One region of the Morganella morganii genome, then DNA from elsewhere that is predicted to be linked to it. Evidence: predicted binding sites of a transcription regulator. Region 1 holds the regulator's gene; each other region holds the start of a gene.
The links. Region 1 encodes PhoB, which activates phosphate uptake and scavenging genes when phosphate is short. Its sites were predicted from a motif close to CTGTCATAAAACTGNCNNAT; they were not measured.
Positions count from the first base shown of each region.

Region 2: a site for PhoB is predicted at 2,494-2,513, ahead of pstS (phosphate ABC transporter substrate-binding protein PstS). Genes of this name have one in related genera too.
Region 3: a site for PhoB is predicted at 1,992-2,011, ahead of pitA (inorganic phosphate transporter PitA). Genes of this name have one in related genera too.

Region 1 covers NZ_CP069157.1:751,014-755,692, forward strand. The annotation lists gene JL661_RS03435 (AAA family ATPase) at 1-1,370, opposite strand, end outside; gene sbcD (exonuclease subunit SbcD) at 1,367-2,659, opposite strand; gene phoB (phosphate regulon transcriptional regulator PhoB) at 2,939-3,628, shown strand; gene phoR (phosphate regulon sensor histidine kinase PhoR) at 3,659-4,679, shown strand, end outside.
Region 2 covers NZ_CP069157.1:3,446,308-3,450,986, forward strand. The annotation lists gene pstA (phosphate ABC transporter permease PstA) at 1-306, opposite strand, end outside; gene pstC (phosphate ABC transporter permease PstC) at 308-1,264, opposite strand; gene pstS (phosphate ABC transporter substrate-binding protein PstS) at 1,347-2,387, opposite strand; gene envZ (two-component system sensor histidine kinase EnvZ) at 2,683-4,017, opposite strand; gene ompR (osmolarity response regulator transcription factor OmpR) at 4,014-4,679, opposite strand, start outside.
Region 3 covers NZ_CP069157.1:3,541,800-3,546,478, forward strand. The annotation lists gene JL661_RS16940 (pirin family protein) at 1-47, opposite strand, end outside; gene JL661_RS16945 (BaiN/RdsA family NAD(P)/FAD-dependent oxidoreductase) at 746-1,948, opposite strand; gene pitA (inorganic phosphate transporter PitA) at 2,202-3,692, shown strand; gene uspB (universal stress protein UspB) at 3,766-4,101, opposite strand; gene uspA (universal stress protein UspA) at 4,451-4,679, shown strand, end outside.

The sequences.
Region 1 (4,679 bases):
TGAACCTCCCCCGCCTGCTGCTGTTCTGTCAGTGCGGAAATCTGAGTCCGGTATTCCTGCCGGGTGTGCAGCTCATGCCGCCACTGAGCAATTGCTGACGGAAGTTGTGCTTTCTGCACATTTTCCTGTCTGAATTGTGTGCTGCGCGCATAACTGTCACGGGTTTGCGCCAGTTGTTGCTGAAGTTGTGCTGACTGGTTTTGCAGTGCCTGTTGTTCCTGCAACTGTGCCTGATATTGCTGTTTCAGTGCATCAGACTGGCTGTTGAGCAACTGCAGCCGGTTATCCAGCGGCCTGATTTCGTTCTCTGCCAGTGTTTCCAGTTGCTGATACTGCTGTTTCAGCCCGGTGAGTAACTGTTGCTGCTCCTCACACTGACTGCTCAGCGGCTGCAGCGAACGGGTGGTGCTCTCTGTTGTTTGTGTGAGCTCCTGCATACGGGTGGTCAGCTGTGCACTTAAAGCAGCACTGTTCTGCACCGCCTCTCTGGCCGGGCGCAGTTTTTCCGCAGGTTTGGCGCGGGCAAGCCGGTCAAGCTGCGGCCGGGCATCCTGTATCTGCTGCATAACAGTGGCATGCTGCTGTTGCCGCTGTTCTGTTTCTGTATTCAGTGTGTCGCGGTGCTGCCACCATTGCAGTGCGGTCTGTAACTGTGTCTGGCGGATAAGCTGAGCCTGCTCGTCTGTCTGCAGTGTGGTCAGTTCAGCCTGGCACACGAGCCGTTCATCATCTGTCATCAGCCGGATAGCGCCGGTCTGCGCTTCCAGCAGAGACAACGCCTGTTGTGCGGCTTTGTAGTCTTCATAAACCTGACGGGAAATCAGCCGGTAAATTTCCGTGCCGGTGAGTTCTTCCAGCAAATCTGCCCGTTCATTATCATCGGCATTCAGAAAGGCAGCAAAATTCCCCTGTGATAACAGCACAGAACGGGTAAAACGGGCAAAATCCAGGCCGGTGATCTCAATAATGCTCTCCCTGACCTGAGTCAGTTTGTCAGAGAGGATTTTTCCGGTGGCGCACTCAGCCAGTTCGGCTTTCGGCGGCTGAAGATTACCGTCGGCTTTATCTCTGGCGCGCCGCTGGCTCCAAAACGCGCGGTATGCTTTTCCTTTGACGGAAAATTCCACTTCGGCCAGACATTCCGCTGTATGGCGGGTCATCACATCATTCTGGGATGCGGATGTTTTTACGCGCGGAGTTTCATGGTAGAGCGCGAGACAGATGGCATCGAGTAACGTGGTTTTTCCGGCGCCGGTCGGGCCGGTGATGGCAAACAGTCCGTTTCCGGCAAAGGGTTCTGCCGTAAAATCAATTTTCCATTCGCCCTGCAGTGAATTGATATTTTTAAACCGTAATGTCAGGATCTTCATTCACTTTTTCCTTTCCGGCTGTCTGTACGGGTATTGTTTTTTCTGCTGATACCGGTACTGGTTTCACTGCTGTCACTCTCTGTCCGGTCACGAATCTGCTCACAAACGCGGCGGAAAAGGGTGGTGAGACGCGGAATATCCTCTTCTTCGGTATCACTGAGTGCCAGACGCCGGGCAAAAACATCGTCCGGAGTCAGCTCATTCAGGGTTTCACGCAGGGCTTCGCTGTTGTCTGCGGTTATCTGCCTGCGCTCACGCCGCAGCAGGATCACTTCTGCGGCCAGCGGCTCTGTCAGTGCCTGAATGCGTTTCTGAATATCCGGCAGGTAATCCCGCCCGGCGATTTCGATGTCCAGCCAGACCGGCTGTGTATGTTCATCACGGGGCGAAAACTGTTCAAGCGCCTGACTGATGGCATCCAGATCGCCTTTCAGGCAGACCATCGGCTGAAAACAGGGAACCGGCACCGTATCAATCGCCGTAATGCTGTTGTTATCCAGTGTGAGCAGAAAAACACTTTTTTCCTGGCCGGATTCATCAAAACTGAGCGGGACGGGGGAACCGCTGTAACGGATGGTGCCGCTGTCACCGATGGACTGTGCGCGGTGAATATGCCCGAGGGCAATGTAGTCCGCAGGCGGAAACGCACCGGCCGGGAAGGCATCCAGTGTGCCGATATAAATATCACGGACAGATTCCGATGTTTTGGCACCCACGGTTGTCAGGTGACCTGTCATAATGATCGGAACTTCCGCGCCCAGTTCACTCCGTTTTGCCACCGCTCTGTCATAAAGAGACTGATAATGTGTCTGTATGGCGGTCAGCAGCGCCAGTTGTTTCTCTGCTTCGGATTGTCCGGCCTGACTTTCCAGAATATCGCGCGGCCGCAGAAACGGCACAGCACAGACAATCGCGCCGGGCTTATTCTGCTTATTATAAAGCACGATCAGATCCCGCGCCGGATCCGGCCGGGCAATCACATCCGCATTCAGGCAGGCCATCAGTTCGCGGGATTCATTCAGTGTGGCAACGGCATCATGATTACCGGCAAGCACAATCAGATGACAGCCGGTCTGTTGCAGTTGTGCAACAAAACGGTTATACAACTCACGGGCGTAACTCGGCGGGGAGGCGGTATCAAACACATCTCCGGCGACAATCAGGGCATCTGCCTGCTGTTCTTTTATCAGGTTTATCAGCCAGTCTGAAAACTGCAGATGTTCCTGTAACCGGTTTTTAGTGTAAAAATATTGTCCGAGATGCCAGTCTGATGTGTGAATGATTTTCATATATACGGTTATTCCTGCCGGGCGAACTGAATGCGCATTGCGTTAGGCGGTTTACTGAAAACAGAGTATAACGGAAATCAGGCGGTAAAAATAAATATTGGATGAATATCCAGTATATTACGATCTGACACGCATTTTGTGTGTAGTATGTCAGTTTAATGACATTATCTTTGCGGTGCAGGCTGAGGTATCGGCTGATATTCATAAATCTGTCACAAAAGTGACGCATAATCGCGGCACTGTCTGATGAAATGAAATTAACGGTAAACAGGGAACGCCATGGCAAGACGAATTTTAGTCGTTGAAGATGAAGCACCTATCCGTGAAATGGTCTGTTTTGTACTGGAGCAGAATGGCTATCAGCCTATCGAGGCCGATGATTATGATGCGGCCATTGCCCGGCTGGTGGAGCCTTTCCCTGATCTTGTCCTGCTGGACTGGATGATCCCGGGCGGTTCCGGTATTCAGGTTATCAAACATATGAAACGGGACAGTCAGCTGCGGGAAATTCCGGTGATGATGCTGACGGCGCGCGGTGAAGAGGAAGACCGTGTCAAAGGTCTGGAAACCGGCGCGGATGATTATCTGACCAAACCCTTCTCACCGAAAGAGTTAGTGGCCCGTGTTAAAGCGATTCTGCGGCGCATCTCCCCGATGGTGGCAGATGATCTTATCGCCATGAACGGCCTGACACTCGACCCGGCATCCCACCGCGTAACCAGTAATGAGAATCCGCTGGAAATGGGGCCGACCGAATTCAAACTGCTGCACTTCTTTATGACTCATCCGGAGCGGGTTTACAGCCGTGAACAGCTGCTCAACTATGTCTGGGGCGAGAACGTCTATGTTGAGGACCGTACGGTGGATGTGCATATCCGCCGCCTGCGCAAAGCGCTGGAAGCGGACGGACACGATAAAATGATACAGACAGTCCGGGGAACGGGTTACCGCTTCTCTGTCCGTTACTGATAATAATGTTAAACCGCAAGAGGATCGCGCGTGCTTGAGCGTCTTTCGTGGAAAAAAATTGTACTGGAATTACTGGTTTTCTGCCTGCCGGCACTCTTTTTGTCACTTTTTTTCGGCTATACCGGCTGGTTTCTTGCCGGTGCCCTGTTTGCCGCTGCTGTCTGGCACAGCTATAACTTACTGAAACTGTCTGACTGGCTGTGGCTGGACCGCAGTATGCTGCCGCCGCCGGGCCGCAGCAGCTGGGAGCCGATTTTTTACGGTATCTACCAGCTTCAGCAGCGTAACCGCAAGCGCCGCCGCGAACTCGCCACCCTGATCAAACGCTTTCGCAGCGGGGCAGAATCCCTGCCGGATGCGGTGGTGATGATGACAGAAGACGGCAATATTTTCTGGTGTAACAAACATGCCCAGCACCTTCTTGGTTTTCGCTGGCCGGATGATAACGGGCAGCATATCTTTAACCTTCTGCGTTACCCGGATTTCAGCCGTTATCTGACCGCAGGCGATTATACCCTGCCGCTGACGCTGGAACTGAATAACGGCAGCATGATGGAATTGCGCATCATGCCGTATTCAGAAGGGCAATTACTGATGGTTGCCCGCGATGTGACGGAAAAGCGCCGTCTTGAAAACTCGCGGCGTGATTTCTTTGCCAATGTCAGTCATGAACTGCGCACGCCGCTGACGGTTTTGCAGGGCTATCTGGAAATGCTCGCGGATCAGGATTTTGATAATCCGATGAATAAAAAAGCGATTCTGACCATGCAGGAGCAGACCCGCCGTATGGACGGCATGGTTAAACAGCTTTTGCAGCTCTCAAAAATTGAAGTGGCTGTTAAAAGCGGGCTGGATCAGGTCGTGGATGTGCCGGGGATGCTGATAATGCTTCAGCAGGAAGCCGTGACGCTCAGCCGGGGCAACCATGACATCCGCTTTGCGGTGGATGACAAACTGAAGATTTTCGGGGATGAGGAAGAACTGCGCAGCGCCATGTCGAACCTGGTGTATAACGCAGTGAATCACACGCCGGAAAACACCCTGATTGAGG
Region 2 (4,679 bases), 1.1 Mb from region 1:
AATACCCAGCGGTGTCCCGATAACGGTCGCCCATAAGATCAGCAGGCCGGAACCGACAATGGCGTTCGCCAGACCCCCGCCTTCGGTATTCGGCGGCGGTGTCATTTCGGTGAACAGCGCCAGCGACATGCCGTCCATCCCTTTGGTGACGGTCGAGAACAGGATCCAGATTAACCAGAACAGCCCGAATGCCATGGTGGACATGGATAAAAACAGGGCAACGCGGTTTTTCTGACGGCGCCAGAACTGGCGTTTCTGCCGTGCGCTGATATCCACTTTCGGTTGTTGAATATTCATTTCAGCCATCTCAGCGCCCCTCTTTCTTATTCAGACGCATCACCATAAATTTGGAGATAGCAAGGACGATAAAGGTGATGACAAACAGAATCAGCCCCAGCTCCATCAGTGCCGCTGTGTGCAGCCCGGATTCCGCTTCCGCGAACTCGTTCGCCAGTGCCGAGGTGATACTGTTGCCCGGCATGTACAGCGAGAAGCTGTCCAGCTGATAGGTGTTACCGATGATAAAGGTCACCGCCATGGTCTCCCCCAGGGCGCGGCCCAGACCCAGCATCACGCCGCCGATCACCCCGTTCTTGGTGTACGGCAGTACAATCCGCCAGATCACCTCCCAGGTGGTACAGCCGATGCCGTAAGCCGATTCTTTCATCATCACCGGCGTCTGCTCGAACACATCGCGCATCACCGAGGCAATATACGGAATGATCATGATGGCGAGGATAACGCCCGCCGCCAGGATCCCGATCCCGAAGGCCGGACCGGAGAACAGCTCGCCGACAATCGGGATGCTCGACATCACCTCGCCGACCGGCTGCTGGAAATAGGTGGCAAACAGCGGGGCAAAGACAAACAGTCCCCACATGCCGTAAACGATACTCGGAATAGCGGCTAACAGCTCGATCGCGATACCCAGTGGACGGCGCAGCCAGTTCGGTGCCAGTTCTGTCAGGAACAGCGCAATCCCGAAACTCACCGGGACCGCAATCAGCAGGGCGATAACCGAGGTCACGATGGTGCCGTAAATCGGTACCAGTGCCCCGTACTCTTCCGCCGGCGGGTTCCACTCTTTATTCCATAAGAAACCTAAGCCGAATTTTTCAATGCTCGGCCATGACGCAATAATCAGTGAAATAATAATTCCGCCAAGTAACAATAGCGTAATCAGCGCTGCCAGTTTTACCAGAGCACTGAAAAGTTGGTCGCCGCGTTTGCCTGGTGGTTTCATTGCCGTTTTCAGTTCGGCCATAGTCGCTTCCGTTTTTACACAGATCCCCCCCGGTGCGGGGGGGATCAATTACTGATAAATCGTTACTTCATCATCTGCCGTATCAGTACAGCGGCTTACCGCTGCTGTCTTTGACACTGGTTTTCCATGATGCACGGACCTGTTCAATCACTTCTTTCGGCAGTACCGCGTAATCCAGTTTTTCTGCCTGCTCACCGCCGTTCTTGTATGCCCAGTCAAAGAATTTCAGAACTTCCTGACCTTTGGCAGCATCTTTCTGATTGGTATGAACCAGGATGAAGGTGGTGGAAGTAATCGGCCATGCATTCGGACCCGGCTGGTTAGTCAGATCCTGAGCGAAGCTTTTTGACCACTCGGCTTTACGCGCTGCGTTACTGAAGCTTTCGCCGGTCGGGGAAACCGCATCACCGTCCGCAGAAATCAGCTTGGTGTAAGCCAGTTTATTCTGTTTGGCGTAAGCGTATTCCACATAACCTATAGAGCCCGGCAGACGCTGAACGAATGCTGCGATACCGTCGTTGCCTTTACCGCCCAGACCAACCGGCCAGTTAACGGTAGAGCCTGCGCCGACCTGCTCTTTCCAGTCAGGGCTGACTTTTGACAGGTAGCTGGTGAAGACGAAAGAGGTACCGGAACCATCCGCACGGCGGACAACCGCGATATCCTGATCCGGCAGTTTAACTGACGGGTTCAGTTTGGTGATTGCCGGGTCATTCCATTTTTTGATTTTACCCAGGTAGATATCACCCAGGGTTTTGCCGTCGAGCACCAGTTCACCGGACTTCAGACCCGGCAGGTTGACGGCCAGCACCACACCGCCGATCACGGTCGGGAACTGGAATAAATTATCTGCGGCCAGTTTATCTTCGGACAGCGGCGCATCTGACGCCCCGAAATCAACGGTATTGGCTACAATCTGCTTCACACCGCCGGAGGAACCAATCCCCTGGTAGTTAACTTTGTTACCGGTTTCTTTCTGGTAAGTATCAGCCCACTGCGCATACACCGGCGCAGGGAATGTTGCACCCGCCCCGGTCAGACTGGTCGCGGCAAATGCAGAAAATGCAGAGAGAGAAAGTGTCGCTGCCATAACAGTGGCTACTGCGGTACGCATCGGTTTCATGATCCCTCCTGACGGGATTTATAGATAATGACGATAAACGTTGTATCTGGTTAATGTCGGAACATGAGGGAAAATAGGACAATCTGGTGACAATAATATGTAGGTTATATGACAGTTTTATGACACTGCAGGTGCGCGGGGACACAAAACCGGAAAAATGACGGGGAAACACAAAAACGAGGCAAGGCTGTAATTTTATGATTTTATTGATATTAAAAGTAAAACCCCTGAGATAATTGCTTACCGCAGGGGTTTATGACAGTCATATGACGATGACATGCTGCTGTCATAATAATTAATCATCTCTGTCATCCGGCAGCGGCAGCATCACGCGGATACGGAATCCGCCGCGCTGACTGCGGCCGACATCAATTTTGCCGTCATGTGCATCCACAATCCGGCGCAGAATTGCCAGCCCCAGCCCGGTACCTTTATTACTGCGCGCTTTTTCACCCTGTACAAACGGCTGGAACAGATCCGGAATATCCGCCTCGTCAATACCGTTGCCGTCATCTTCCACCTGGAACCAGGCGAAATGCTCATCACTGCCGCTGCTGACACGGATCCAGCCGTTGCCGTAGCGGGTGGCATTAACCAGCATATTGCCCAGTGCGCGTTTAATCGCAATCGGGTTACCGGTGAGATAAACCGGCGCCTGAATAACATCATTCTGAAGTGTGACATCCGAGTGGATGTGCGCTTCAATCACCTCATTGAGGACGGATGTCAGTTCCAGATGCATCATCTCCATCTCACGGCCGGTGCGCAGATACGCCATAAACTGCTCAATGATACCGTCACACTCTTCAATATCATTGTTGATGGATTCCGCCAGATAATCGTCATCCGGGTTCATCATTTCCGTTGCCAGGCGGATGCGGGTCAGCGGCGTGCGCAGATCATGGCTGACACCGGCCATCAGCACAGTGCGATCCTGCTCCAGCGTTTTGATATCTCTGGACATCTGGTTAAACGAGCGGATAACTGATCGCACTTCTGCCGCCCCGGCTTCCCGTACCGGAACCAGCGGGCCGCCGGTGCCGATCTGCCGGGCTGCGGATTCCAGCTCGGTCAGCGGACGGTTCTGATAGCGGATAAATACCCAGACACCTGCAAAGACAATCAGCAGAAAGGCAAAAATATAACGGAAGACCGGCGAGAACTGATCCTGACCGATTTCGGTCAGCGGCACTCTCACCCAGACATCCGGGGCAATATAGGAGTTCAGCCACAGCACGGGATAATCACGGCTGACTTCCAGCCGGACATCCGCATAACCGTCCAGATAATGGCTCATCTGTTTACTGAGGGATTCAAAATGACGCGCCCAGCGCAGTCCGCCCTCATCGGCTGTCTCTTCGGTAAAAAAGGTAATGCCCAGCTCTTCATAAATTTTCTTACGCAGCGCCGGAGAAACACGTACCGCGGTTCCGTCCTTCAGCACCATCTCTTCGCTCATCAGTGTGCGCACTTCATAGGCCAGCACCCGGTTAAACTGCTGCAGGCTGGGCATCACAATGAAATTCACAACGGCCAGATAACTTGTTGTTATGGTTGCAAACAACAGAAAGATGACCAGAAATAACGAACGCGAAAAGGTGCTCCTCGGCGAGAACCGCAGCCGCTTCATGCCTTGTTGCCGTCCGGAACGAACACGTAACCCAGTCCCCATACGGTCTGGATATAACGCGGATGTGTCGGATCTTCCTCAATCATGCGGCGCAGACGGGAAATCTGCACATCGATTGAACGTTCCATCGCACTGTACTCACGGCCGCGCGCCAGGCTCATCAGCTTATCGCGGGACAGCGGTTCGCGCGGGTGTGACACCAGCACTTTCAGCACGGCGAACTCACCGCTGGTCAGCGGCATGTTTTCATCTTCGTGGAACATCTCACGGGTGCCGAGGTTCAGTTTGAACTTACCGAACTGAATCACCGCATCATCCTGGGATGGTGCACCCGGCAGTTCATTCGCCTGACGGCGCAGCACCGCACGGATACGCGCCAGCAGTTCGCGCGGGTTAAACGGCTTCGGAATATAATCATCCGCACCAATTTCCAGCCCGACGATGCGATCCACTTCTTCCCCTTTCGCCGTCACCATAATGATCGGAATCGGGTTATTCTGGCTTCTCAGACGGCGGCAGATAGACAGCCCGTCTTCGCCCGGTAACATCAGATCCAGGACAATAAGATGGATAGATTCACGCGTCAGCAGGCGATCCATCTGTTCCGCATTCGCGGCGGTACGGACCTGGAAACCCTGCTCACTCAGATAGCGCTCAAGCAG
Region 3 (4,679 bases), 1.0 Mb from region 1:
CCGTGGTTAGCATGGCCGCGTTCATTTGCAGGGCGTACATAGATCATAATTTTTCTCCTCAATCTGATGAGGTTAAGTTTACGTCCTGCCGCTAATTTCACCAGTAGCCGGGTTTAACGCAAGAATTCAAAAAATTTGAATAAGTGCTGACAGGGGGATGCGGAGATAACCATTAAAACCATCTTCTTTCAGACCCGGGCGGCGGGATAACCAGCAAAGCGGAAAGACGCTGACACATCCCTGTCCGCTCGGATCGCGCCATCCATGGCGCTTTACGCTTTCCTTTTTTTGCCGGTTATTCCCGAATGAATTTTTACATTATCAAAACCAAACAATTCATCTGTGAAATCATCCGGTTTGTGGCAAGGCGGTAAGGGAAGGATTCCGGGGAGCATACACAAGTATGTGACCCGGAATACTGAGCGCAACCAACACAGCCACAGGCCGGAGGATGACACAGAAAAGCCAACGCACCTGCGGCGCGAATGGCCCCGGGGAAAAAGGGGAAAAAAAAGCCAGCACTGGGCTGGCTAAATAAACACTGGAAGCAATGTGAGCAATGTCGTTCTTTCATCTGAACCCTGAAGGTGGTCATCTGAAAGTGACTTGATGATAATAGTTCTCAGTATCATTTGTAAAGCACTTTTTGCTCAGGATTTCGTATAATCACTGATGTTTTCTGTTAACTCACTGATACCGTGATTTATTTTAATAAAATTAAATAATTCCATAGGGTTATCAGGGATTAAACATCCGGTGAAAACGGCAGTGCCTGCGCACATGCCCACGCGGAACTCCATGCCCACTGGAAGTTATAGCCGCCGAGCCAGCCGGTCACATCGGTCACTTCGCCGATAAAATAGAGTCCCGGCACATCGCGGGCTTCCATGGTTTTGGAGGAGAGCGCCTGAGTATCCACACCGCCGAGTGTCACTTCGGCTGTCCGGTAACCTTCTGTGCCATTCGGCTGCACCTGCCAGTTCTGTAATTTCTCCGTGATTTCCTGCTGTACGGCTTTGGATAACTGGTTCAGCGCAGTATCCGGCAGGTCACCGGTTGTCTGTAAACACTCCACCAGCCGTTTTGGTAACAGCTTCGCCAGTGCATTACGCAGGCTCAGATTCGGGTGTTTTTCCCGCTGTACGGTGAAAAATTCAGCCAGATCGGTGCCCGGAAGTAAGTTAATACTCACATACTCACCGGGGTGCCAGTAACTGGAGATTTGCAGGACCGCAGGGCCTGACAGGCCACGATGGGTAAATAATATATTTTCCGCAAACCGGGTGCCATCCTGTGCGGTAACTGTCGCAGACACTGCCACGCCGGACAGCGTCTGTAAGGCTTCCAGCAGCGGTTTATGCAGCGTGAAAGGCACCAGTGCGGCGCGGGTCGGTAATACCGGCAGACCAAACTGTTCCGCCAGGCGGTAACCCAGCGGAGTCGCCCCCAGCCCCGGCATCGATAATCCGCCGCTGGCCACCACAAGTGAGTGAGCGCTCACAACCTTTCCGTTAACGGTCACACAGAAATCATCGCCCTGTTTCTGTACCTCCGTCACCTCACTGCGCAGGCGGATAACCACATTCCCCGACTCACACTCCGCCAGCAGAAGATCAACTATCTGTTGTGCGGAATCATCACAGAAAAGCTGGCCGAGGGTTTTCTCATGATAGGCAATCTGATATTTCTGCACCAGGGCAATAAAATCCCACTGCGTATAACGGGCGAGCGCTGACTTACAAAAATGCGGATTTTTGCTCAGATACGCCGCCGGTTCGGTATAAAGGTTGGTAAAATTACAGCGCCCGCCCCCGGACATCAGAATTTTCCGCCCGGCTTTTTTACCGTTATCCAGTACCAGCACCCGCAGCCCGCGCTGCCCTGCCTGCGCGGCACAGAACAGTCCGGCGGCACCCGCGCCTATTACAATCGCGTCAAACTTTTCCAAAATAGTGTTCTCTGTGTCTTTAAATGTGGAGAAATTCCGATAAATGTCTTAAATTTGTCATGATGATTAAATCAGGCCAAAAATTTATTCTTTTCAGAAAAGGAGCCTAATCCGATGATATACAAGGATTAATAATTCCTTAAGCTGATTTGATGAAGGTATCAAATCAAAAAAAGGCCATATTTCACTTCCCCGGGACGCATTTGTCGCTGATAATGCGCCGCGTTCATGTCCAACAACTGGCTTAACGTCTATGCTACATCTATTTACAGGCCTGGAATTTCACACCGGCCTCTTGTTAGTACTGGCACTGATCTTTGTGCTGTTTTACGAAGCCATCAACGGCTTCCATGATACCGCAAACGCGGTAGCAACTGTTATCTATACCCGTGCAATGCGCGCGCAGCTTGCTGTCGTCATGGCCGGTGTATTTAACTTCCTCGGGGTACTACTCGGCGGTCTGAGCGTGGCGTATGCGATCGTGCATCTTCTGCCCACGGACTTACTGCTGAATGTCAGTTCGGCCCATGGTCTTGCCATGGTCTTTTCCCTGCTTCTCGCCGCTATCATCTGGAACCTGGGCACCTGGTACTTCGGTATCCCGGCCTCAAGTTCTCATACCCTGATCGGCGCCATTATCGGGATCGGCCTGACCAACGCAATTGTGACTAACAGTTCCGTGGTTGATGCGCTGAATATTCCGAAAATGATCAGCATTTTCCTTTCTCTGATTCTGTCACCGCTGGTCGGCCTGGTGATCGCCGGATTAATGATCTGGTTCCTGCGCCGCTACTGGAGCGGCACGAAGAAACGCCGCCGTATCCACTTAACACCGGCAGAACGTGAGAAAAAAGACGGCAAACGCAAACCGCCATTCTGGACGCGTACCGCCCTTATCCTTTCCGCAGTCGGCGTCAGCTTCTCACACGGCGCAAACGACGGGCAGAAAGGTATCGGTCTGATTATGCTGGTTCTGATTGGTGTCGCCCCTGCCGGCTTTATGGTGAATATGAATTCCAGTGATTACGAAATCGCCCGTACGCGTGATGCCGTGGTCAACCTGGAGCAGTATTACACCACGCATAAGGATGCACTGGCACACGCCATCGAGCTGACCCCGGCACTGAACACGGAGAATACCGTTCTCAATGAACAGTTCCACTGTGACAGCTCCCGTACCGGCATCGTATTAAGACAGGCTCAGGATCTGCTCGGTAATATTCATACCTATGATGATTTATTACCGGAACAGCGCAGCCAGATGCGCCGTCTGCTGATGTGTATTTCGGATACCGCCGCAGAAGTGGCGAAATTACCGGAAACCAAACCGGAAGATGCGCGTTTCCTGAAACGTCTGTCCAATGACCTGCTGAATACCGTTGAGTATGCGCCTATCTGGATCATCATTTCTGTCGCGCTGGCGCTCTCTCTGGGCACCATGTTCGGCTGGAAACGTGTTGCAGTGACTATCGGTGAGAAAATCGGTAAGAAAGGCATGACATACGCCCAGGGCGTGTCTGCGCAGGTCACCGCGGCTGTCTCCATTGGTGTGGCAAGTTATACCGGGATGCCGGTATCCACCACCCAGGTGCTCTCCTCTGCGGTGGCAGGTACGATGATTGTTGACGGTGGTGGTGTTCAGACCAAAACCATCAAAAACATCATGCTGGCCTGGATTCTGACACTGCCGGTGTCCATTATCCTGTCCGGCGCGCTCTACTGGATCTCCCTGCAGATTATCTGACAGCAGGTTGCTATCCTCTGAAACAGAAAAGCCTGACACGTGTGTCAGGCTTTTTTTTGCATCCGGTAACCGGTTACGGCCAGATAATCATCATCAGCAGAGAGGCAATCACAATCCCGCATATCGCACTGATCATGGTGAACTGACGGCGGATACGTTCGCAGCGTAAAATCACTTCAGGGTCATGATGAGTGAGATATTCCCGCTGATTGATATAGCGGATAAGGCGCAGCTGCTTCTGCCACTGGGTGTGGTCAGTAAACGCATTATTGCCGCCGACAGCGTGGTAAAGCAGCGGGTCGCTGTCACGCAGGACCGAGAGTAATGCCCGGGTGGATGAATAAAACCGGATCATGTTAATCAGACAAAGAAAACATAACGCCCAGAACAGTGTAAGTATACTGAACATAATCCACTCCTTAGACTATCTGCGGAGAAGGAACCGGTGATATCAGTGTCTATCACATCATACTGACAGTATTTTATGTATTCAGTATGAACAATGCTGTGAAGTTCCACAAACTCTCACATTCTTTCACGATAATCTTCTGAAAATATCCGTTTTGCCACTCTCAACCTTGTGAGAAGTGCGCAGACTGGTATATCTTATAAATCAGACATTCTCTGCTGCCTGATAAAAGCATTGAGTTGTGATCAGCATTACACTCTTTAATGATATTAAGCAGTTATAGTATTCATAAAGGATAGCGGCGCAAGCCCTGCCAACCCCTTAACCTTTTGAACGGAAGGAGTTTCTTATGGCATATAAACATATTCTGGTCGCAGTCGATCTTTCGCCTGAAAGTGAAGTGTTAGTAAGCAAAGCAGTTTCTATGGCAAAACCTTACAACGCCAAAGTTTCTCTGATCCACGTTGATGTCAATTACTCTGACTTATACACCGGACTTATCGATGTTAACCTGGGTGATATGCAGCAGCGCATTACTGAAGAAACCAGTAATTCACTGAAAAACCTGGCGAAAAATT